DNA from 3 places in the Marinobacter sp. NP-4(2019) genome. Region 1 is predicted to be linked to each of the others. Evidence: predicted binding sites of a transcription regulator. Region 1 holds the regulator's gene; each other region holds the start of a gene.
The links. Region 1 encodes sigma-54, which starts transcription at its own class of promoters, with help from an activator protein. Its sites were predicted from a motif close to ANTGGCATNNANNTTGCTNT; they were not measured.
Positions count from the first base shown of each region.

Region 2: EHN06_RS21560 (PEP-CTERM sorting domain-containing protein) is a predicted target of sigma-54. The motif match lies at 1,935-1,954, and genes of this name have one in related genera.
Region 3: flgA (flagellar basal body P-ring formation chaperone FlgA) is a predicted target of sigma-54. The motif match lies at 4,644-4,663, and genes of this name have one in related genera.

Region 1 covers NZ_CP034142.1:3,103,914-3,111,958, reverse strand. Annotated here, with positions in the region: gene EHN06_RS14150 (carbon-nitrogen hydrolase family protein) at 1-585, shown strand, start outside; gene yjgA (ribosome biogenesis factor YjgA) at 588-1,112, opposite strand; gene mgtE (magnesium transporter) at 1,133-2,494, opposite strand; gene EHN06_RS14135 (HPr family phosphocarrier protein) at 2,607-2,876, opposite strand; gene rapZ (RNase adapter RapZ) at 2,883-3,770, opposite strand; gene ptsN (PTS IIA-like nitrogen regulatory protein PtsN) at 3,798-4,268, opposite strand; gene hpf (ribosome hibernation promoting factor) at 4,353-4,661, opposite strand; gene EHN06_RS14115 (RNA polymerase factor sigma-54) at 4,745-6,271, opposite strand; gene lptB (LPS export ABC transporter ATP-binding protein) at 6,430-7,155, opposite strand; gene lptA (lipopolysaccharide transport periplasmic protein LptA) at 7,133-7,684, opposite strand; gene lptC (LPS export ABC transporter periplasmic protein LptC) at 7,656-8,045, opposite strand, start outside.
Region 2 covers NZ_CP034142.1:3,970,486-3,978,530, reverse strand. Annotated here, with positions in the region: gene modC (molybdenum ABC transporter ATP-binding protein) at 1-127, opposite strand, end outside; gene modB (molybdate ABC transporter permease subunit) at 124-837, opposite strand; gene EHN06_RS21560 (PEP-CTERM sorting domain-containing protein) at 966-1,886, opposite strand; gene EHN06_RS18155 (sterol desaturase family protein) at 2,054-2,995, opposite strand; gene EHN06_RS18150 (helix-turn-helix domain-containing protein) at 3,126-4,124, shown strand; gene EHN06_RS18145 (glutathione S-transferase family protein) at 4,114-4,851, opposite strand; gene EHN06_RS18140 (META domain-containing protein) at 5,025-5,999, shown strand; gene EHN06_RS18135 (substrate-binding periplasmic protein) at 5,978-6,811, opposite strand; gene EHN06_RS18130 (M14 family zinc carboxypeptidase) at 6,957-8,015, shown strand.
Region 3 covers NZ_CP034142.1:2,067,552-2,075,596, reverse strand. Annotated here, with positions in the region: gene EHN06_RS09525 (helix-turn-helix transcriptional regulator) at 1-122, shown strand, start outside; gene EHN06_RS09520 (alpha/beta fold hydrolase) at 115-960, shown strand; gene EHN06_RS09515 (flavin reductase family protein) at 976-1,593, opposite strand; gene EHN06_RS09510 (MFS transporter) at 1,611-2,807, opposite strand; gene EHN06_RS09505 (CheR family methyltransferase) at 2,815-3,642, opposite strand; gene EHN06_RS09500 (chemotaxis protein CheV) at 3,683-4,612, opposite strand; gene flgA (flagellar basal body P-ring formation chaperone FlgA) at 4,803-5,504, shown strand; gene flgM (flagellar biosynthesis anti-sigma factor FlgM) at 5,701-6,027, shown strand; gene EHN06_RS09485 (flagella synthesis protein FlgN) at 6,035-6,505, shown strand; gene EHN06_RS09480 (pilus assembly protein PilB) at 6,542-7,282, opposite strand; gene EHN06_RS09475 (peptidylprolyl isomerase) at 7,484-8,045, shown strand, end outside.

The DNA of each region.
Region 1 (8,045 bases):
GGGGGCTCGTTGCCCCTGTCCCAACGCCCGGATGGCACAGACATTGACGGGCGGGTTCGCGCGACCGGTTTGGTGTACGACGACCAGGGCAATGAAGTGGGTCGTTACGACAAGATCCACCTGTTTGATGCCATGGTGGAGGATGCTCACGGTCAGTACCGGGAATCCGATACTTTTGAGCCCGGAGAATCAGTGGTCACCGTGGAAACGCCGGTTGGCCGGTTGGGAATGGCGATCTGTTATGACCTGCGTTTTCCAGAGCTGTTCCGGGCATTGCGGGAGAAAGGGGCCGACTGGATCTGCCTGCCCAGCGCATTCACCTGGCAGACGGGGGATGCCCACTGGCACGCACTGATCCGGGCGAGGGCCATTGAGAACCAGGTTTGGGTTGTGGCACCGGGGCAGGGTGGCCAGAACAGCCAGCGGCGCCGCACCTACGGTCACAGTCTGATTTGCGATCCCTGGGGCAAGGTGGTGTCGGAGATAACAGAAGATGGGCCCGGCGTGATTACCGCAATCCTGGACCCGGATCTATTGACCAACGTCCGCACTCGAATGCCAGTCTGGGAACACAGACGTTTATAAAACTACTCCACTTCGTCAATCGCTTCCCGCAAGTACCGGAACAGCTTCCTCGCCTGCCCGGTATTCTTCTGCTTCTCCACGTCCTTGCGGGCGTTGCGGGCCAGGTTGCGCAGGTGCTGGATATCGGCACCGGGGCAATAGTTTACGAATTCCCCCACCGCTGAATCGCCCTCGCTGATCATCCGGTCACGCCAGCGCTCCGCCAGGTGGTGTCGCCGGGTGTGTTCCTCGCTGCCGGCATCGAACGCATCAATCGCCCGCTTCAGGGCATCGGGATCGTCTTCCTGGCGGATGACCTTGCCAATGAATTGCAGGTGCCGGCGTTTGGCCTCATTCTGGCGAATGCGACGGGATTCCTCGATCGCGGCCCGCAGGGTGTCACTGATGGTCAGGGTGTCGAGCTGGTCATTGCTCAGTTCCAGCATACGCTTGCCGAGATCCTGGAGTGCGTGCATTTCCCGCTTGAGCTGGGATTTGCTGGGGCCAAGGTATTCCGGCGCGTCGTTGTCGTCGTGATGATCTTTCATAGTGCTATCTGCTTGTAGGGTTACGCATAGAATATGGTGGCCAGTCCCAAAAACGCCATAAACCCGACCACATCCGTAACCGTGGTCAAAATAACGCTGCCCGCCAGCGCCGGATCAATATTACGGGATTTGAGAAACAGCGGCAGCACGGTGCCAACCAGGGCAGCGGCCACCAGGTTAATAATCAGTGCCGCGGCAATGATGCCGCCAATCAACAAATCCTTGAACCAGAGCGTGGCAGCGGTCGCCACCACCACGGCCCACAGTACGCCGTTGAGGATGCCGGCTACAAATTCTCGGTTCAGCAGCCAGCCAACGTTGGCACCGCTGATTTGTCCCACCGCCATGCCGCGGATCACCAGGGTCAGGGTCTGGCTGCCGGCAATGCCGCCCATGCTCGCGACAATAGGCATCAGCACTGCCAGTGCGACCACCTTGGCGATCGTGTCCTCGAACATGCCGATAACGGCGGACGCAGTGAACGCGGTGATCAGGTTGATGCCCAGCCAGATGGCTCGGCGCCGGGTGGTTTTCAGGATCGGAGCAAAGGTGTCTTCGTCCTCGTCCAGACCCGCCATGCTCATTAGCGAGTGGTCCGCATCTTCACGGATAACGTCAACCACGTCATCGATGGTGATGCGCCCGAGCAGGCGGCCGTCTTCATTGACCACCGGTGCAGAGATAAGGTCATAACGCTCAAACAGGGTGGCTACCTTGGTGTCCGATAGCAGCACCGGAATGGGTTCAATATCCGTGTCCATCACTTCCCGCACGGTCGCTGCCGGGTTGGACACCAGCATCTTGGTAATTGGCAGCATGCCAATGAACTCGTCCCGCCGGCTCACCACGATCAGGCTGTCGGTCATCGGCGGCAGGTTACGGTGCCGGCGCAGGTAACGGAGCACGACGTCAATGCTGATGTCCGGGCGCACCGTGATGGTGTCCGTGTTCATCAGACCACCGGCGGTGTCCTCCGGGTAGGACAGGACTTCCTCTACCCGTCGCCGATCCTGCTCGTCCATGGTGTCCAGGACTTCCTGGATAACCGTGTCAGGCAATTGCTGGAGCAAGTCGGCCAGGTCATCCGACTCGAAGTCCTCGAGGATATCGGCCAGTTCCTGGGCATTCAGCTGGCTGAGAAAGTAGCCCCGGATATCATCACCGAGGTACTGGAGGACTTCACCTTCCAGCTGCTTGTCGACCAGGTTCCACAACAGGGCCCGCTGACGGGGCGGGGACGACTCCAGCAGGTGGGCTATATCACTGGGGCTCAGACCGCCATTCAGGATGCGTGCAACCTGTTTCAACGCGCCACTGTCAAGCGCTTCGCTAAGAGAGCGAAGGCGCTGGCGAGCCTGGCTTTTTTCCAGAATATCGGTCATGGTTCACCCACAGTCAGAAAACCCCCGTATTATAGCGGAGTTAGGCGGCACAGGTGATAAAGAGTTGTAGGTGAATGTCGCAGGAAACCAAAAGTCGGTCGAGAATGTGGGTTTATTCGCCTTCGCCAAAATAGTCATTGATCAGCTCGACCAGGGCCTCAATCGCCTGTTCCTCGTCTGCGCCGTCCGCAATCAGCTCTATTTCTGTTCCCTGGCTTGCGGCCAGCATCATGACCTGCATGATGTTTTTCGCATCAACTTCGCGACCTTTGCCACAGATTGTCACCGAGCTTTTATAGGCTGAGGCGGTGGCAACCAGCTTAGCGGTGGCACGCGCGTGCAAACCGAGCTTGTTGATGATGGTGATGGGACGTCGAATCATGCCCGTTTACCCCTGGTCCCTGGTTTGCAGGTGGGGTAATTCCGTGTGGCGGACCTGGACATTGTTGTACTTCTGACGGAAGTAGTCGCCCAGTTGCTCGCAGACATAGACAGAGCGATGCTGTCCGCCGGTGCAGCCGATGGAAATGGTCATGTAGCTTCGATTGCTGTCAGCGAACGATGGCAACCAGCTGTCCAGAAACGCAATCAGGTCGTCGACCATCCTGCGGCTCAGGGGCTCTTTCTCCAGAAATTCGATAACCGGTTGGTCAGTGCCGACATACTGGCGAAGGCTGGTATCCCAGTAGGGATTAGGCAGGCAGCGCACATCGAAGACGTAGTCGGAATCCAGAGGCACGCCGTGTTTGAAGCCGAATGACTGAAACAGCAGGGCCAGTTCCTGGTCCTTGCGCCCGACGATACGCTGCTTGACCATGTCGCGCAGTTCATACATGGACATGCCGGTGGTATCGATGTAGAGGTCGGCCAGCTTTGACAGTGGCTCCAGTAGCTGTTTCTCATTGCCAATGGCTTCCCGGAGTGACGTTTTGTCGTCACTCAGCGGGTGTTTGCGACGTGTTGCGTGGAAACGCTGGAGCAGGGATTGTTCGTCCGCATCCAGGTAGATAATCTCGACGGTGACGCCGGTACCCCGGAGCTGGCGATAAATGGTTTCGAAGTTGGTCAGCTCACCGGCCAGGTTGCGGGCATCGATACTGACTGCCATTTTACCCAGGCGGCCTGGGGAATCGCTGTGATTGGCGGCTTCTGTCGTCAAGGGGAAGAGCAGGCCGATAGGCAGGTTATCAATGCAGTAAAAGCCCAGATCCTCCAGCACGTGAAGCGCCGTACTTTTTCCCGAGCCTGACCTGCCACTGACAATAATCAGTTTCATTGCCTTTTTGCCTCCGCTCAGAAATGATCAGCTATCACCGTCCAACATGCAGCTGTAGAGAGATTGTGCATCCGTACATTGCCGCAACTGATCGCAAAATCCCCGGTCGTTGAATTTCTCCGCCAGTTGGCTCAGCAGTTCCAGGTGTTCGCTGGTCGCTTCCTTGGGAACAATCAAGGCAAACACCAGATCCACCGGCTGATTATCAATGGCATCGAAACTGACCCCTTCTTCCAGCGTCAGCAGTACACCAACCACCCGGTCAAGCCCTTCAAGGCGACAGTGAGGGATGGCGATGCCCTGGCCAATGCCGGTACTGCCGAGCCGCTCCCGGGAAATCAGGTTGTTGAAGATCTGGGTTTCGCTGAGAGAGGAATCCTGTTGATTCACCTGCTCGGCAATGAATTCCAGAACCCGTTTCTTGCTGGATGCCGGGGTTCGGCACAGGGTCAGTTCCGGTGCAAGAATGTTTTCGATAGTCAGGGATGTGTCGCTCATGAATCGACTGCAATTCCGTAAAAAAAAGGCTGCGGCACGTTCGTGCCGCAGCTCGATTATTTTGAATGCCTGGGAACCGGTATCTTAACGGACACCATTACCATGCATACGATCGATGTTCTTTTCCTTGTGTTTGAGAATCTGACGGTCCAGTTTGTCAATCAGCGAATCAATCGCTGCATACATGTCGTCATTCTCAGCCTTTGCGTGAATCTCACCACCAATCACGTGGAGTGTCGCCTCAGCCATTTGCCTTACCTTCTCAACCTGAAGCGTCACCTGACAGTTACTGATGTGGTCAAAGTGGCGCTCGAGCTTTTCAAACTTGCCTGATACGTAATCTTTCAATGAGGGAGTCAGTTCTACGTGATGGCCTGAAATATTGAGTTGCATAGGCGTCTCCTGTCGTCATCATGCTGACCCCGGTGAGGGCCAACGGTGTGCCGGCGTTATTCCTGCCGGCGGATCCAGTCGGGTCAAACCAGCCGTTTCCGTTCATTGGAAGGCGGAATGTGCATAGCCTCACGATATTTGGCTACGGTCCGCCTGGCTACCTTGATACCCTGTTCTCCTAGCATGGCTGCAATTTTGCTATCGCTCAATGGCTTTTTCGGAGTTTCTGCCGCAATCAGTTTCTTGATCATGGCACGGATCGCGGTGGAGGAACACTCTCCACCCTCATCAGTACTGACGTGGCTCGAGAAAAAGTACTTTAATTCAAAGATGCCACGGGGTGTATGCATGTATTTCTGGGTGGTCACCCGGGAAATGGTGGACTCGTGCATTTCCACGGCCTGGGCAATGTCCGACAGAATCAACGGCTTCATCGCTTCTTCGCCGTGATCCAGAAAGCCCTGCTGATGCTCGACAATCCGTGTGGCCACCTTGAGCAGGGTTTCGTTTCGGCTTTGCAGGCTCTTGATGAACCATTTCGCCTCCTGAAGCTGATCCCTCAGGTAGGTGTTGTCGGCGCTGCTGTCCGCGCGCTTGATCAGGGAAGCGTAACTGGCATTGACCCGGATCCGGGGAGCAATGTCGGGATTGAGTTCGACTCGCCAGCGGCCGTTGTGCTTGCGAACCATAACATCGGGAATGACGTAATCCGGTTCGGCCCGGTCTACCGAATCGCCCGGCCGTGGGTTGAGACTGGTGATCAGCGCCAGCACTTCCCGCAACTGATCTTCCTTCAGGCGGCTACGGCGCAGCAGTTGTGCGTAATCCCGGTTGCCCAGCAGGTTGATGTAATGGGTAATGACCAGTCGCGCCTGGGCCAGCCAGGGGGTGTCCGGCGGCAACTGGTTGAGCTGGATCAGCAGACACTCCTGCAGATTGCAGGCAAAGACGCCGGGTGGATCAAAGTGCTGCAGTCGGTGCAGCACTGCTTCCACTTCGTCCAGTTCCAGCGGGTCGTCCTCGGTGTCGTCCACCAGTCCGGAATGGATTTCCTCTATGGATGAGGCCAGGTAGCCACGCTCATCCACTGCGTCCATCAGGGCATGGGCGATGGCCTGGTCCCGTTCGCTCAGGGGGGTCAGGTTCAACTGCCATTCGAGATGGTCCTGAAGGGTCTCGGTCGGGGAATTGCGGGTTTCGAAGTCGCTGTCGTTCTCGTCTTCATTGCGGGCCGCCGGTGCCGGTGCTGACTGGTAGATGTCATCCCAGGCGGTATCTACTGGCAAATCGTCCGGAATGTTATCGGGAATGTCATTCTCCGATGCCCAGTCGGGACCGTTCTCGGATTCATCCCAGTCGGAGGTGGACTCCGTCGCCGAAGCGGTTTCCTCGGACTTCGGGGACTCTTCGTGGTCCTGCTCGGAGGTATTGGCATCCGGGGTATCGTCGTCTTCCGAGGTTTCCAGCATGGGGTTGGAGTCCAGAGCCTGCTGGATTTCCTGCTGAAGGTCGAGAGTAGAGAGTTGCAGAAGCCTGATCGCCTGCTGCAACTGGGGCGTCATGGTCAGGCTCTGACCCAGTTTTAACTGTAATGACGCTTTCATAACCATGGTTCAGGATCCGTCACCCAGTAAACGAGTGATTGCAAAAAAAATTCGTTGTATGCTGGCTACTTGCCAGACCAAGCAAGTTCTTTGCCGAGTGTACTTGCTTGTCACTGACATGACAATTGGGTCATGGTAAAACCGGCTCTGGAATATGACGCCGGTCAAAGCCGGAATTCATTTCCGAGGTAGACCTCTTTCACTTGCTGGTTGGCCAGGATTTCCTCCGAATTTCCGGAAGCAATAATGTGGCCGCCTGAAACGATGTAGGCATTCTCGCAAATGTCCAGGGTTTCACGCACGTTGTGATCAGTAATCAATACCCCGATCCCCTTGTCCCGCAAGTGCCGGATAATCTGTTTGATGTCGCTGACCGAAATGGGGTCGACACCGGCAAAGGGTTCATCCAGCAGGATGAACGCCGGTTCCATCGCCAGCGCCCGGGCAATCTCCACCCGCCGCCGCTCACCGCCGGACAGCGCCATGCCCAAGCTGTCGCGGATGTGCGTAATGTGGAACTCTTCCAGCAGCTCTTCCAGTTTGGCCTCGCGATCCGCCCGTTTGAGTTCCTTGCGGGTCTCCAGGATCGCCATGATATTGTCCCGCACCGTCAGCTTGCGGAACACCGACGCTTCCTGGGGCAGGTAGCCAATCCCCTTGCGGGCACGACCATGCATCGGTAGTGGCGTAATGTCCTTGCTGTCGATGGTGATGCGGCCATTATCCGCCGATACCAGTCCTACGATCATGTAGAAGCAGGTGGTCTTGCCTGCTCCATTGGGACCCAGCAGGCCAACAATTTCGCCACTGCGAATCTCCAGGGAGACGTCAAGGACCACTTTTTTGTGTTTGTAGCTTTTTGCCAGATTACTGGCCCTGAGAACTGCCATCCGAATCCTGTCTGTTTTGACTGCTGCGTGGCTGGATAACCATCTCAACACGGCCATTGCCGTTGCTGGCGGACCCTTCTGCGGTGACGACACGGTCGACGCTATCATAATGAATGATGTTGCCGCGGAACAGGTTGCCATTCTGTTCAATCACTGCTTCCCGTTCAAATGTCAGCCGGTTTTCCGGGGCCGAGTAGGTGATGTTGAGGGCGCGAGCGTCGGTTTCTCCTTCGCCGTTCCGCGCGGGTTGCCGGTAGTGGGCTGGTTGCCCGGTGGCTTCGATTCGCCGCAGGCCGTTCTCATCACGGTAGAGGATCACTTTGTCGGCGGTCAGCTCAGTGGCTCCCTGGGTCAGGGTGACGTCTCCGGTGTAGGTGGCAACCCCCTTGCTGTCATCCAGCCGTGCGCTGTTGGCTTTGACGGTAATCGGGGTGTCGGAGTCCAGGCTGAAAGCAACTGCTGACCCGGCAAACAGGAGTGCTGCCAGCGCTGCGGTAAAATTACGGATTGGCTTGTTGGCCAGGTTCATAGCGTCCTTCCACCTGTGAGTCGAGTTCGAGAATGCGGGCATCTATCCAGGCCTTCATTCCGGTTGCCCGGGTCACGCTGAATGAATCGGTCAGCGTGACCGGAGCGTCGGTGTAGACCGTGCGGCTGTTGTTGTCCAGCGTCAGCCTGGAAGTCGTCAGGATGCCCCGGCGGTCACCGGCAGTGCGAATCACCTTGACGTTACCTTTGAGGTGAAGCAGGCCATCCGCCTCACGGTAAGTTCCGGTATCCGAGCTCAGGTGCCAGGGTTCGGACTCACCCTCACCAAATAGTTCCGCCCGTGGGGATTCCATGATGGCCCTGTTGCTGGCTTCAAACTGCTCAATACGCGGGCTTTCAAA
Region 2 (8,045 bases), 870 kb from region 1:
TCTTGCCACAGCCGGAATGGCCAAACAGAGCGGTGACGCCCCGTCCGGGGAGTTGCAGGTCCACGTCCAGTTGAAAGCTTTCGAAGTCACACCGGAAGCGGGTGAGAATGCCCGTGCCCTGGTTCATTTAACGACCCCGCCTGCCAGCCGGCCGTTGATGGTGTAAAGTCCGATCAGCATCAGGAAGGCGAACAGCAGCATGCCTCCGGCCAACCAGTGCGCCTGACCATACTCCAGGGCTTCGACGTGATCGTATATGGCCACGGACAGCACCCGGGTTTCTCCGGGAATATTGCCGCCAATCATCAGCACCACGCCAAACTCACCGATGGTATGGGCGAAGGTCAGTACCGCCGCGGTCAGAAAGCCTGGTCGCGCCAGGGGAACGGCGATGGTAAAGAAGCGATCCCATGGTGAAGCCCGTAGGGTTGCGGCAGTTTCCAGCAATCGTTCATTAAGGCTGACAAAGGCATTCTGCAAGGGCTGAACGGTAAACGGCAGCGAGTAGATGACGGACGCCAATACCAGACCTTCGAAGGTGAACGGGAGCGTGCCGATCCCCAACCGTTCGGTCAGTTGGCCGATAAAACCGTCGGGGCTCAGCATCATTAACAGATAGAAGCCCAGTACGGTGGGGGGAAGTACCAGGGGCAGAGCGACAATCGCAAACACCGGCTGACGCAGCCAGTGCCGGCTGCGGGCGAGCCACCAGGCGATCGGGGTGCCGATGATCAGCAGTAGCAGTGTGGTGATGCCGGCCAGTTTGAGGGTGAGCCAAACCGCTTGCCATTCAGGGCCCATAGTTGCTCCGTCGGATTCACCGGTTGTGCCGGTCATTGTGTCAGGATCTGACGGTTATCCTAGCGGTCTTTGCCAATGATTTCCCGGGCTTTTTCGAAGGTCGGCAGCATAATGTGAGGTGTGGGAGTGCACCGGTCCGCGTATCGACGGACCGGTGGGAGCGTTTACCGTTGCTTTCTGCGACGGGATAGGCCGATGCCGGTCAGACCCAGTCCCATCAGGGCCAGAGTGCCGGGTTCCGGAACCTCGTTGGGCAGGTCCACGGTATCCAGGGTCTCACCCATAACGTAGGAATAACTCAGGTTCACCAGTTCCCCGGAAAACAGCGAGCCGATGTCGAAACCCAGGCCGATGACGTAATCGCCATCGCCATCGTTGACCCCCGCCAGGTAGTCGTCCGGGTTGGTGGACCAGGGGGCAGAGATCCCGGTGTTGTGGGTGATATCGGATTGTGTGTAAAGGCCGAGGGTCAGCCCGGTCATGCCGCCCTGGGAGTTCACGAAGTCCTCTTCTGCAACACCGGTGGTGCCCCGGGTGTTGGTGGTGTCGTAGGAACCGTGGGTGTTAACGTCCGGGTCGGGGTCGATGGCGCGAAGGAAGGTCAGATCGCTCAGATCCTGGAGTGCGGTGATCGTGGTCAGTACATCAATGCGCTCATGGTCGTCATTGAACGAATAGCTGTGGCTGATGGTGAACAGGTCGCTGTACTGACCCTCCCAGGCCACCTGATTGTCGGCAATGCCACCGGAGAGATCCGTTGGGCCCGTCAGGGTAGTGATACTCCCGGCCGAACTGGCGTTGTTGTTTCCAACAGTGCCGGTCTGGGCGGACTTGACACCAAACCACTCCCAGGGAGTGCCGGGCGTCAGGTAGTCCTCCGGACCCCAGTTGCGGGTACCGCTGGTGTCGTGAATGATGCCCGGATCAGCGCTGCCCCCAGCACCGAGGGTGCCATTGTCACTGACCGCCGTACGGACATAATCACCTTCCATTACGATAGGGGCCGCGACGGACGAACCCGTGACCATGAGCCCTGCAGCAGCGAGGGTGTGGGGAAGAAAGCGGGATAAGGTACTCAAGCGCATGTGTAACTTCTCCGTGTCATAGTAAGTGCGTTTCATGCGCCGTCCATAAAGGCAAGTACCAAGCCGATGCGTGCAGACCACTTTAAAAACAGAGAGTTATTGTTTTTTTGCTCTACCCTTGCCGATCAGCATGTAAAATGGTCTGACACTCGGTTATTGGTTGTCGTTTATTTTGCAGAGTCGCGCTGATGGTCTGTCCGTTCCCACTCCGGCGGTCGCCAGAGGTGCTGAAGTCGGGAGCTCAACGCGCCCGGGCGAGTCATGTCCCGGAACATGTCCCTGTACTCGTGGGTCCATAATACGATCAGGTTGTTGGAGTACACGGGGCGGGTAATGCCGTATTCCGGGGGATTCCGGGCATCCTCCGGTGTAAAGGTACCAAACAGCCGGTCCCAGATAATCAGGGTGCCACCGTAGTTGCGGTCGATATAGTCCGGGTTGCGGCCATGGTGTACACGGTGGTGGCTGGGTGTGTTAAACACAAGTTCCACCCAGGACGGTAACTGCCTGACCAGTGTGGTATGGATAAAGAACTGGTACACCAGTGACAGGGCATAGGCGACCCCGATCCAGACCGGGTTAAAGCCGATAAACGCCAATGGCAGGTAGAACATCCACCCACCATTGAAAATATTGGTGGCGTTCTGGCGCATCGCGGTGGAAAAGTTCATGCGCTCCGAGGAGTGATGGACCACGTGGGCGGCCCAGAACCAGCGTATGCGATGGCTGGCCCGGTGCATCCAGTAAAAACAGAAGTCGACCCCCAGAAAGGTCAGGAACCCGGTGACCCAGGTCAGCTCCAGCTCCAGCAGCCGATAGTGGTAAAGGAATGCGTAGACCGGAAAGGCAATGATACCGGCAAACAGCAATTCGGTCGCCTGGTAACCGGCGCCCAGGGCGAAGTTGCGGATGGCTTCCCGGGTGTCCATCAGTGTCGGGTCATGGCGAAGCCTCAGGTATTCCCAGACGGTGATGGCGATAAACACCGGCGTTGCAATCATGAAAATCAGTTGCCGTTCGTCCAGGGCCAGCCAGGGCGCTATGGCGTTCCAGAGTGGTAGCAGGCCGCTGTTCTCCAGAACGGTCAGCATCATGTCGGTAATAGCCATAAGCAGATCCGGTTATCCGTTATTGTGTGCTGTCTATTTTTGCCTGCTCCTCGGTTTTATAATTGACGATATACGCCACTGAATTGATAATCCATGCCAATGTTGAAGCAATGGTCAGGAGTCGTTCGCCATGGCGAGAGTGGTAAGGGTAACCGGTGCCTGGACCGGTCTGCTGACGGACTGGCTGGACCAGCAGCACCTTGATGCCGGCCCCCTGCGACCGGAGCTGGCCCGCTGGTCCGCGCAGGATAATGTCCCGGTGGCGGTCTGGCGTGACCTGCTGGCGAGAGGGCTGGCACTGTGCCCGGACAGCGCCGCGCCGGAACTGGACGTGGGAAGCTGTGTGCGACCGGGACACGTTGGGGTACTGGGGTATCTGGTGCTGGCATCGGATACGCTGGGCGAGGCCATGCAGGCGTATCAGCGATACGAAACCCTGTTCTACGGCACCACACTGGCGGAAATCGGTATCGATGGTGATCAGGCGGAAATGCGCTGGCCGCCGTCGGACAATGAGCTGGGGCAGCAGGCGGACGGGGCAGCCATCGCGGCCCTGGTGACGTTCCTGCGGCGACAGCTCGACAACCCGCCACCCCCTTCCTCGGTCTCTTTCATGGAATCCGTCGGGCCGGATGCCGCTCGCGCCTATGAGGCATTCTTCGGATGCCCCGTTACCTGGAACGACAGCCACGTGCGAGTGCGGTTTCCGCTGGCATACCTGAATATTCCCATGCCACGTCGGGACCCGACGCTGAAGGAGCTTTTGGACCGGCAGGCCCAGGCGTTGCTGCGGGCTTTGCCGGGCAGCTCGGAAACCGAGCGACAACTGCAGCAGGTGCTCTTGAAGCTGCTGGCCGATGGTGAGCCAACGCTGGAACGTGCCGCCAAAGCCATGTACATGTCTCCCCGCACACTTCAGCGCCGGCTGGCCGGTCATCAGCTCAGCTGGCAGCAATGGCTGGATCGCAGCCGTGAACAGTTGGCGCGACAGTACCTCGGGGATACCTCTCTGACCCTGACCGACATCGCCCTGCTGCTGGGATTCTCGGAGCAGAGTGCCTTTACCCGCGCCTATCGCCGCTGGACGGGTGTGTCTCCCGGGCGCGACCGCAGGCGGCTCAGCGGTTAGCCTGGTAGACCTTTTCCAGGATCTGTAGCTGCGGTTGCCATTGATTCAGCCAGTCCCGAATGTCCCTCGGGATGCGTTTTTCCGGGGGCCAGGGCACGGGGTACTGCTCCGGCTGGAACATGGGGGCGAACATGCTTGCCGCCGTCAGATCGGCCCGGGAGAAAGCATCGCCTGCCAGAAAGTCTTGCTGGCGGTAGGTGTCGGCCAGTTCGGTTAACAGTGTTTCCATGGTCTGACGCGACGTCGCGGCGGTTTTCTCGTTGATCTTCATCCACTTGCGCATGATCTCGTCGACCCGGCTGAAGGTCAGCTTCAGCAGGATGCGGTTGTAGAACGGTGTTTGGGCCGCGAGTAACGGCACCACGACCTTCGGGCGCTGCAGGAAATAATGATAGGAATAGCACCGCACGGCCGGTCCGGCGTCGTCATCCAGGCGTTTCTCCCATGCCAGTGCCGCTGCTCTTGCCTCGGGATCGGCCGGCGTTAACGGCCGCTCGGGAAAGGCTTCATCCAGGTAATCCAGAATGGCGGAAGAGCCCTGAACAATGTGGCCGTCATGATCCAGAACCGGCACCGATGAATGCGTCCCGGTGAGTTTGCGAATGGTATGAATGTGTTGGCCCGGTAACAGGCTGTGAGTCTGGTACTGCAATTCCTTGAAATCGAGTGCCCAGCGTACTTTTTCGCAATAATGGGAAATGGCGAACTGGTAGAGCCTGATGGCCATTGCTAATGTCTCCTGCTGAAGGTGATCCAAGGATAATGGGGTTCCCCCGGGATAAGAAGTCCTTGCGGGATTAAATCGCACTGACTGTAAACATGTCCTCAGCGTAATGAAGGCTGTGGGGGATTTCACTTTAGAATTCATGGTTCTTGAGAAGCGATATCAGGGAAGGAACTATGACATTGCAAAACATCGGATTGATCAGCCTGTTGGGTGTCGCATCGCTAATGGCGACCGGTTGTGCGTCTACCAGTGACTCTCCGGAAGACATCGGGATGCCGGCAGACCGTCTGTACTGCGGCCAGGCCACCATTGACCTGGATTACCGGGAAGATTCAGGGCTGCTGGTGCTGACCCATGAGGGCACCCGCTACACCCTGGAGCCGTCCAGGAGTGCTTCGGGGGCACGTTTCACCGGTGGCGACGGCGCGGATACGGTTTTCTGGAGCAAAGGCAATTCGGCAAGCCTGACACTGAACGGACACGAATATCCCGAGTGTCTGGCGGCCGGAGCGCTGTCCTCACCCTTCGTTGCCCGAGGGAACGAACCGTTCTGGCACGTTACGCTGGTGGGCAAAGAACTGACGCTGAGCCGTGTGGGGGAGGCAACGGAGACTCTGTTTTCCAGGGTGGTGGAGAGCACCGATAATGGCCAGACCATCCGCGCCGAGCGTGAGGGGCTGACCGTCACCCTGGATGTTGCGCCACAGCTGTGCATGGATTCGATGTCCGGGATGCCGTATCCGCATCAGGTCCGGCTGACGGTCAATGGTAATGCCCTGGCCGGCTGCGGGGGCGATCCGCAACGTCTGCTGCGTGGCACTGAGTGGGTGGTGGAAGACATCAACGGAGGCGGAATTATTGACAGTTCACGGGTCACTATCCAGTTCCTGGCGGACAACCGTGTTGTTGGCCGATCCTCCTGCAACCGGTATACGGGGGCGTGGAACCTGACTGGTGAAGGGCTCGAGTTCGGCCAAATGGCCGGTACGCTGATGGCTTGTGCTCCGGCATTGATGCAACAGGAAGATCGCTTCCTGGAAGTGCTGTCCGAGGTGCAACGTTTTCGGATTGGTCCGCACGGTGAACTGATATTGAGCACAGCGGAGGGTGGCTCCCTGCGGGCTTTTCAGTCCTCCGGTAAGCCGTAGGTTGCCATGATCTCCCGGATTCGTCCGCTTGCCCGGAGCCTGGCCGTCCCTTCGGACAGCAGGGTGGCGAGCTGGCCGGAACGCTCATTTTCCGGTGAGAAGGCAATATAGGTGTCGGTTTTCTGGAGCAGGCCGGCATTGCGGGGAGGCAGGGGGCGGATGTGATCTTTCAGCGCCCAGGTCATGACGTAAACGTCCTCCGGGTACACATCGGCACGCTTCTGCTCCAGCAGGTAGATGGCCCGGTTCAGGGGGGACGGGCCGGAAATCACCCACACCCTGGCGGGTTCATCGGCGTGGCTCCGGATATAGTCATCAAGGGCGGGGGAATAGGAGTAGCCATTGATGGCCAGCAGGGTCTGGTCAGCCAGCGACGCCAGCCCGCGATACTCCCACTGGCTGTCTGCGGCTGTATACATCGCGATGTGCGAGTGTCCCTGTGGCTCGTCGGGGAAGACAAAGTCCGGGGCATCGGTTGTGAAGGCACCGACGACAGCATCCAGCTGTCCTTCGCGGGTCATCTGCAGTGCCCTGGCCCAGCTCACATTCAGATATTGCACTTCATACCCGGACGCTTCGAACACCTCCCGGGTAATATCGATCATATAGCCTTCCTGTTGCTCTCCCGCCTTGCAGTTGTGGGGGCACCACGGGTCAGCGCCTATGGTGATGACCGGGCGGGGTGAGGCGACAGTGACAGTGGTCGTGCCTTCGGTCTCCTGATTCAGTGCATCGGTTGCCTTGGGGGCTTCTGATGGGGAACAGGCGCTTAACAGCATTGCCAGCGTCAAAACAAGGACAGCTTTGGGCATGATTGCGGACCGTAAACACCGCGAACGGCGGCTCTGCGTCTATCATAGCCCGTTCCGGTTTTTTTGTAATGAGGGGCGTGGGGCTGTCAAATAATTGCAGCATTACACTGTCATGTTGGAGGGTCGCCAAAGAACGGAGTCCCACATGACCGAGCTGAAAGATCTGACCCCTCATGCTGCTATCCCCCTGGAACAGGCCACCCGGGATGCTCGCCAGCGTCGCCTGCTGAGGACCTTCCTGCCGGAACTGGTTTCCCTTGAACGTACACTGGCGGAGGCGCCGGAGCAGGTGGTGGCTCAGGTGATTGAACGGCCCCGGGTGGGATCAATGAAGCTGCCGATTTACCGGGTGGACCTGGGCAGTGCGTCCGCTGACGCTCCGGTCATTGTCCTGGTGGGTGGCGTTCATGGCCTGGAGCGGATTGGCAGTCAGGTGGTGATGGCCTGGCTACGCAATCTGTTGGCCCGACTGGCCTGGGACGACCATCTCAGGGGTCTGCTGGAGCGGGTCCATATCACCCTGCTGCCGATACTGAACCCGGGGGGCATGTACCTGAACCAGCGTAGCAATCCCAATGGCGTCGACCTGATGCGCAATGCCCCGATCACCGCCCAGGATCGGAGTGCCTTTCTGCTCGGCGGGCAACGACTGTCACCGCGCCTGCCCTGGTATATTGGCGATCCCGAGCAGGGCATGGAACTGGAAAACCGGGCTCTGGAATCGGTGATCAGTGAACTGCTGCCCGGTCGCCCCTTCAGCGTCGCATTGGACTGTCATTCGGGTTTTGGCTGGCAGGATCAGATCTGGTTCCCCTATGCCTATCGTCGTCGCCCCATGCGCAAAATCGCGTCGGTACTGGCCCTGAAGCTGATCTGGGAGCAGGCCTATCCGGACCACAACTACAAGTTTGAGCCCCAGTCCCGCCACTACCTGACCCATGGGGATCTGTGGGACTACTTCTATAAGAATGTGAACCGCACCAATGCCGGGACCTTTTTGCCGCTGACTCTGGAAATGGGATCATGGCGATGGATTCGCAAACGGCCCCGTCAGCTCCTGCGACTGGACGGACTGTTCAATCCCCTGGTCCCCATCGCCATCAGCGGGTGTTGCGCAGTCATCTGGCGTTTATGGATTTTCTGCTCAGCGCCACCGCCAGCCACGGGAACTGGTTGCCGGAAGGTGCCGACGAGTCCATGCTGAGGGAAGCAGCAATCATGCACTGGTACAGGG
Region 3 (8,045 bases), 1.0 Mb from region 1:
ATACCGCGAGAACGCAACTCAAGTCGGTGATGCAGAAAACGCAGGTAACTCGCCAGGCCGACCTGGTTCGCTGCCTGCTTCTGGGCTCGGCCTCCCTGGCGCCGGAGCTGCGCCGTGCTTGAGAGGGACAATGACCGATGGCTATCGTGGTCTGACCACGGCCCCCGTGACGGCAAACCGGTATTTTTTCTCCACGGCATCCCCGGATCACGAGTGGTGCCCGCCGGTTTGGCAGCAAAAGCCAGCGCCGTTGGCCTTCGCCTGATTAGCCCTGAAAGACCGGGATACGGTGCTTCTACCCCCACCAGACACTATGGATTGGACGATCACACCGACGACCTTCTGTCCCTGGCAGATTTTCTCGAACTGGAGCGCTTTTCAGTGCTGGGATTTTCCGGCGGTGGGGTATTCGCTCTCGCCTGTGCGCTGGAGGCGACTGCCCGAATGGATAGCCTGGTGATTGTCGGAATGCCGGCCATTCCCTTGATGGAGGATCCTTTTTCCCACGGCGGGGAGCTGTCGGCAGGCACGTGGCGCCTCGGGCGGGATAATCCTGAAACTCTTCCAGCCCGCCTCGAGCCCCTTCTGGCCAGCGCCGAATCCCTCCGCGACGCCATGCACCAGGCCATGTCGGCCGATGACTTTGCTGTGCTCTCACAAGAGTCTTTACAGTCCGCCTATCTCGACGAAATCAGAGCAGCAACAGTACAGGGCCCCCGGATCGCAGCCCAATCATTTGCACGGGATATTGCCCTTATGGCGAAAGACTGGCCTTTCAAGACCGAGCAAATCAAGCATAAGGTCCATGTGGTTCACGGTATGCACGACAACCTGGTATTTCCCGAGCATGCCCGCTGTTTGGCAAGCCGTCTTCCCGACGGCGAACTCAGTTTGCTCGGCACAGCCGGCCACTATACCGCGCTGATCGCGCCGGATACCTTGCGGCTACTCAGCCAATAGTGCAATGCTGGCGCGCTATATTGGGCGCGGTATCTTGAGCACCTCACCAAAGGTGACGTATTCGCTGCCCCCGAGCCGGCCAATCGGATCAATGGCCGCGGCATCAAACACCAGGCGTCCCTTGTCGTCGTGCTTCGCGGCCTCATCAGCCACGTAGACATTCAGTATTTTGCCAAATACGAGGGTCTGTGGCGTCGGGCCGATTTCCTTTATGTCGTACAGCTCACAGGCCATCGCCACCCGACAATCCTTGAGCCTCGGTAGCTCGAATCCTTCAAAATCCGTCAACTCAAGATCCGTGTTGGCAAGTTCGGACTCGCCATGAGGCATGGTACGGGAGGTTTCCGTCATCGCCGGTGCCAGCTCCCGATGCGCTATATGGACCACGAAGCGTTTGCGCTGTTCGATGTTGACCCTGGTGTCCTTGAAAGCACCATCCGTCGGTTTTTTACCCACTGAGAACATCAACAACGGCGGGTTACTGGTAATCGGTGTGAAAAAAGAGAATGGCGCCAGGTTGTAGTCACCGTCCGGGTTTTCACTTAATACCCAGGCCACCGGGCGTGGGATCAGCGTCTGGGTCAGGATGTGATAGATGTTTTGCGGGGCCATACCCTCGAAATCGATATGCATCAGGCGCTCCTGTCAGATTAGTCGGTTGACGATTCAGGGGCGGTCGGTGCCCTGGAATGGATAAGCCAGACCGCCATCAAAATCGCATGCAGTATCAGCAATGGAATCGAAACCAGCAACAACCCGGCCCAGCCAACGGCCGTCAGGACCGCCCCCGCAGTGAGAGCAGCCGTCGCCTGGGAGCTGAAGACCATAAGATCGTTCAACCCCTGAACACGAAAACGTTCCTCGTCCCGATAGCCACTGGGCAACAAGGTAGTACCACCAACAAACAGGAAGTTCCAGCCGATTCCAAGCATAATCAACGCGAACAGATAGTGGTGGAAGGAAATACCACTGAATGCCAGTAGTACGCACCCCAGGTAGGCGAGCAACCCGACGGCCATCATCAGGGGAATACCCAGCCTCCTTGTCAGCCAGCCACTGATCAGTGACGGCAGGTACATGGCAACGATATGAATCTGGATCACCCGCTTGGCATCCTCCAGTTCATGGCCGGCCATCTCGGTCATACTGAGCGGGGTTGCCGTCATGATAAAGCTCATAACCGCGTAACCTATGGCGGCACCGCTAATGGCAGTCCAGACGACAGGGGCTCGCAGGATCGCCCTCAACGGGCGCCCTCCACCGGCCGGCGTCTCCCTGGTCAGCTCCCCCTTCGCCCGGTAGCCCAGAGCCAGCACAATCATCGCCAGAAACTGGACAGCGCCCAGGCTCAGCCACCCCTCAAGAAAGGGATGCTCCCCCTGCCCGGCGCTACCGACAAGCGCGATCTCCGGCCCCAGCCACGCCGCAATCAAACCACCCAGCAACACCCGGGCAGCCGCTGACCCGGCCATCTCCGGTTTGACGGATTCCATGGCGGCAAAACGGTACTGATGGACGACAGCAAGCCCCGCACCACCAACCACCGCAGCCAGACAAAGCAGAGGAAAACTGGATAACCAGGCGGATGCCCCGCCAATCATGCCTGCAAGCACGCCCGTCAATGCCCCCAGGAGCATCACTGGCTTACGGCCGATGCGCTCCATCAACCAGGTGGCCGGCTTGATGGCCAGCACCGTGCCGACCACCACCAGCCCGACGGGCAAGGTAGCCAGCTCCGGAGACGGCGCCAGGATACGGCCATGGATACTGCCGATGAAAACAATAAAGGGGGCCGTGCACATGGCCAGTGCCTGGGCGGCAACCAGTATCCAGACGTTTAGGGGCATGGGCGGGTTATTTCTTCCTGTAAATAATGCCCGGGTGGCACTGCACCATTTCGTACAGGTGGGGCAATCCATTGAGTGATTCCGACGCGCCCAGGATAAGATAGCCGCCCGGGTTCAGGGTAGCGTGGATACGCGTCAGGATGTCCTTTTTAAGTTCCGCGGAAAAATAGATCAACACGTTACGACACATGACAATGTCAAACTTGCCCAGCATGTACCGCTCCAGCAGGTTGAGTTCCTTGAACTCCACCATGCCCTTGATCTGAGGCCGTATCTGCCAGCCACCGTTCAGGGAGGGGGTGAAAAACTGTTTCTGGCGCTCCGGTGAAAGGCCACGCCCAATGGCGATCATCTCATATTCACCCCGGCGGGCTACTTCCAGCACACTTTTCGAGATATCGGTCGCTGTTATCTTTACATCCCGCAGCTTGCCCGGGCGTTGACGCCGGAACTCCTCAATGATCATCGCGACCGAGTAAGGCTCCTGTCCAGTGGAGCAGGCGGCAGACCAGATCCGCAATGGCTGCATCGTGTTTCGCTCGGCAAACTCTGGTAGCAGTTTTTCCTGGAGAATACGAAACGGGTGGTTGTCACGAAACCACAGCGTCTCGTTGGTGGTCATCGCATCAATGACCACCTCCTTGAGGCTACTGTGACTGGCACGATTGAGGCGGTTCAGGAGCTCCCCAAGGGTGCTGAACTGATGCTCCTCCAGGATGCGACGCAGACGGCTTTTCACCAGGTACTGCTTGTTATCACCAAGCAGAATGCCACATGCATCCTGCAGGAATGTCTTAAAAGCCTCGTATTCCTGTGGCGTAATATCCGCTTTCATTGAATCTCTGCGTCGGGTGAATCAGGACTGATCGCCGGCACTAGGCCCGATCAATGATCTCCATAACCTTTTCAGCCAGTTCGTCTGCACTGAACTTGGCCATGAACTCGTCAGCGCCCACCTTTTGAACCATGGCGGTGTTGAACACGCCACTCAGTGAGGTGTGAAGCATGATAAATGTATCCCGTAACGCCGGATCGTTCTTGCACCGTGTAACCAAAGTGTAGCCATCCATCTCCGGCATTTCGACATCGGAGATCACAAGGGACAGATGATCACTGGCCTTTGAACCATCTTCGGTGATTTTTTTCAGATAATCAAAAGCCTGCTTACCATCGTCCCGGGTGATGACTTCCATGCCGATGGCTGTCAGACACCGTTCCATCTGTCGTCTCGCGACGCTGGAATCATCCACCACCAGCACTGGCAGGTGCGCCTGCACACGCCCGGCACTTCGGGTCACCAACTCTTCGTTGACATCTTCCCTGAGCGGAGAAACTTCTGCAAGAATCTTTTCTACGTCGATGATTTCCACCAACTTGTCGTCAATCCTGGTTACCGCTGTCAGGTAAACTTCGGTCCCGGCACCCCTTGGGGGCGGCAAAATATCCTCCCAGTTCATGTTCACGATCTGGTCCACCCCCGTCACCATGAACCCCTGGGTTTTGCGATTGTATTCAGTGATGATGACAAAGCTGCTCGCCAACGCTTCCTTGGGTATACCCGGAAGCCCGATGGCCATGGCCAGGTCGATAACCGGAATGGTTTCTCCACGAATATGAGCCACACCCCGCACGACACTGCGGCTCCGGGGAATGGAGGACAGTTTCGGGCACTGCAGGACCTCTTTGACCTTGAAGACATTAATGCCATACATCTGCCTTCCCCGAAGGCGGAACAACAGGAGCTCCAGGCGATTCTGCCCTACCAGCTGCGTTCGCTGATTTACACTGTCGAGTACTCCTGCCATGACTTTATCTCCCGGGCCTGCCCGCCAATATGCCGGCATGCATTTTGCTGGTTAACTATTGAGAGCTATTGAAACTGGCACTTCGCCAGTATTTTGACTCATTGTTTGGGTTTAACGGCGGGCATGCCGAATCCTGAAGTGCTTAGGAGGCATCGCCTGAATAATGACAGCATAGGACAAACCGCTGCGTATGCGCACCACCATTTTTGTCGTCACACTGTTACTGTCTGCCGCAGGCCTTGCCCGTGCGGAAAGCACCACGGCCGAGCAGATCAAACATGCTGCCGACTCGTTTCTGGAGACTTTCGCAGAGCAACAGGCGAAAAAAGGGTTTGATGTCACACATAAAACCGGTCGACTGGACAGTCGGCTGGCCCTGGCAACCTGTGAGCAGCCGCTGGCAGTCAGCTTCAGTGGCGACCCCTGGCAATCCACCCATCCAACGCTTCAGGTCGCCTGCCAGGGTGAGCGCCCGTGGCGGATGTTCCTGAACGCCTCCGTGTCCATTCGTGGCGAAGGGTTGGTGGCTGCCCGCCCCCTGGCTCGCGGCGAACGCATCATGGCCAGCATGATCGCTGCGGAACCGGTCGTGCTGAACGCGACCCGCAAGGGCGTGATTACTGACATTGATCAATTGGTGGGCATGGAAATGCGTCGCGGCGTCAATGCCGGCACAATGATGACCCCTGACCTGCTCTCCGCGCCGGCGGCGGTCACCCGGGGAGATCATGTTATTATTACCGCACGCAAGGGCAGCTTTACTGTCAACTCACGGGGTAAGGCCATGGCCGATGCCGGCGTGGGTGACCAGGTAGTGGTTGAAAACCTGTCCTCGTCCCGAACGGTTAAAGCACTGGTCACCGCCCCGGGACAGGTAGAGATTCCAATGTAAGTCATCGAAACAACAAGTGTACGGCGTGCTTTTTCCGCAGGCGGCAAGATCTTGCCACCTCCCGCGAAACAAATGACGGATATGTAATCTTTTGTAGCTAAAATAGCCTAAAGCTTTCGAATCAACCGCCGATAAGCAAGTATAAAATTCGCGAACGCTGCCCTTGGGCAGCCTATTAGAGTAAGCAGGTACCGATATGTCAGTTGACTTTAATGGAATTGGCCCCGGCCAGGTCAACACTCACAGAACCACGGCCGACAAGTCTGGCTCCACACAAAGTACCCAGCCACAGGCGCCAGAGCAGGCCAAAACCCAGGCTCAGGGTGCGCGGGGGGAAAACGTTAACCTCAGCAGCCAGGCGAAGAACCTGAAACAGCTGGAACAGAAGCTGGGTGATTATCCAGAGATGGATGATGACCGCATTGAGCAGATCCGTGCGGCCCTGGCCGATGGTTCATACAAGATTGACGCTGAGAAACTGGCCCAGAAAATGCTTGAGATGGATGAAAGCATTTTCGGGTGAGTAAATCATGGCCGCAATCGATGAACTGAAAGACCTTCTTTCCCAGGATATCCGCCAACTGGAGTCGCTAGCGGACATTCTGGAGCAGGAAAAGTCCTGCCTCTCCTCTTCGGATATGCAGGCATTGCAAACGATAACGACCGAGAAGAATACGGTTCTCGATCAGATTCGTGCGCGCGCCAAGCAGAAAATCCACGTCCTGGTTGCCATGGGATACCGTCCCGAGGGCGGTGCGCCTTCCCGCTTCATTCGAAGCGCGGGGTTATCCGATCTGGCGGAGCTGTGGACACAAGCCAATGAACGACTGACGTTCTGCCAGGAAATTAACCGCAATAATGGTCGTGTCATCAGTCATATGCAGAAACGTTTGTCACGCCTGACGGATATCTTCCGCGGTGCCAGCGGCCAGCAGAAACTTTATGGCGCTCATGGCGAGCAAACCGGCGATTCTCAGAGAACCATTCTGGCCAGTGCCTGATCGGTCAGATCAGGCTCCGGAGCCCTGCCTTCCGTTTCATCTGGTGTAGATCGTCATTCGTGAATCCGGATCGAAGCGGATATCACTGATACTGACATTGCCAATGGGGGGCGTGTGCCCACCACTGACACGGATATTATCCATGCGGATCTCCTCGATTCGCTCGGGAAATGCCAGCGTAAGCCTGCCATTGTCACCAACATGGTGGCGAGGACCATCGTCGCGATAGTGAACCCCGGTTATCGTCAGATCGGAATCCAGGAAATTCAGCACTGGAACAAAGATATGGGCCGTCAGTTTGATCCCTTCGATGACATCCGGCTCCTCACCGGTATCACTTCCGCCTGAAACCATGGCCTCGACGGCAGCAATACGTTGAGCGAGCGTCTGATCCCCCTGCCCCGAGACCCCGGCCATATCCTCATCACTCAAGGGTGAAATCCCCTTACGCTGCTGCATTACCGGCCCTGACTCCGAAGAGGTGGCCTGGGAAGCACTTACCGCCGGGCTTGCCGCAAAACTCACCAGGGGCTGCAGCGGCAGAGTCACCATAGTAAACACAGCGGCAGCGTTGCGGAAACGAGCCTGTTGTCTCAGGACTCTGAAAAGCTCGCGTTCGGTGATCCACCCGGTCTGGATCAGTACTTCCCCGAGGCGCTGCCCGGTTTCCCTCTGCAAGCGCAACCCCTCGTCCAGCTGCCGGGTGGACAAATACCCCCGATTAACAAGCAGTCGGCCAAGCCGTGATTTTTCTTCAAATCCCTGACGGATATCCACTGACGCCCTCCATTCCATGAATACTGCAGCCGTACCACCCAACCCGCCGCACCTTTTGTTAAACAATCTTATGACAGGTTAGACGATCAATACCCGATCTGCATGGGGGAATACCCGTTACTGGCGGAATTTCTGTTAATATCCCGGCTGACTCGTATCTTTCGCTGCACGATTGCCAGCGCCGTCCACGGAGCAAACAAGGTGAACCCGAATCAGTCGACATTACCGGTAATCCCATCACTTTCCGTTACTCATCTCTTGCTGGTTTTATTGGCCTCACTGGCCATCAGCTTCCCGGTTTTGGCGGGTAGCGACACCGTGGATCAACCACTGCCCCAGGTGCGCATGGAAACCAGCGAAGGAGTCATTGAAATCATGCTGCGGCCAGACGTGGCGCCGAAAACCGTGGAAAACTTTCTCAGTTATGTGGACAGTGGTTTCTATGAGGGCACCATTTTCCATCGGGTTATCCCGGGATTCATGATTCAGGGCGGCGGCTTCGACCGCAACCTTGGTCGCAAGGACACCCGCACCCCCATTCCCAATGAGGCCAGCCCCACCCTGCGGAACCTCCGGGGTACGTTAGCCATGGCACGAACCAGTCAGCCACACTCGGCCACCTCGCAGTTTTTTATCAATGTGGTTGATAATCCGTACCTGAATGCGTCCGATAACCCCAGGAAATGGGGCTATGCGGTCTTTGGCAAAGTGACCGAAGGCATGGGCGTGGTGGATGCCATTGCCCGCAAGCAGACCGGCTATT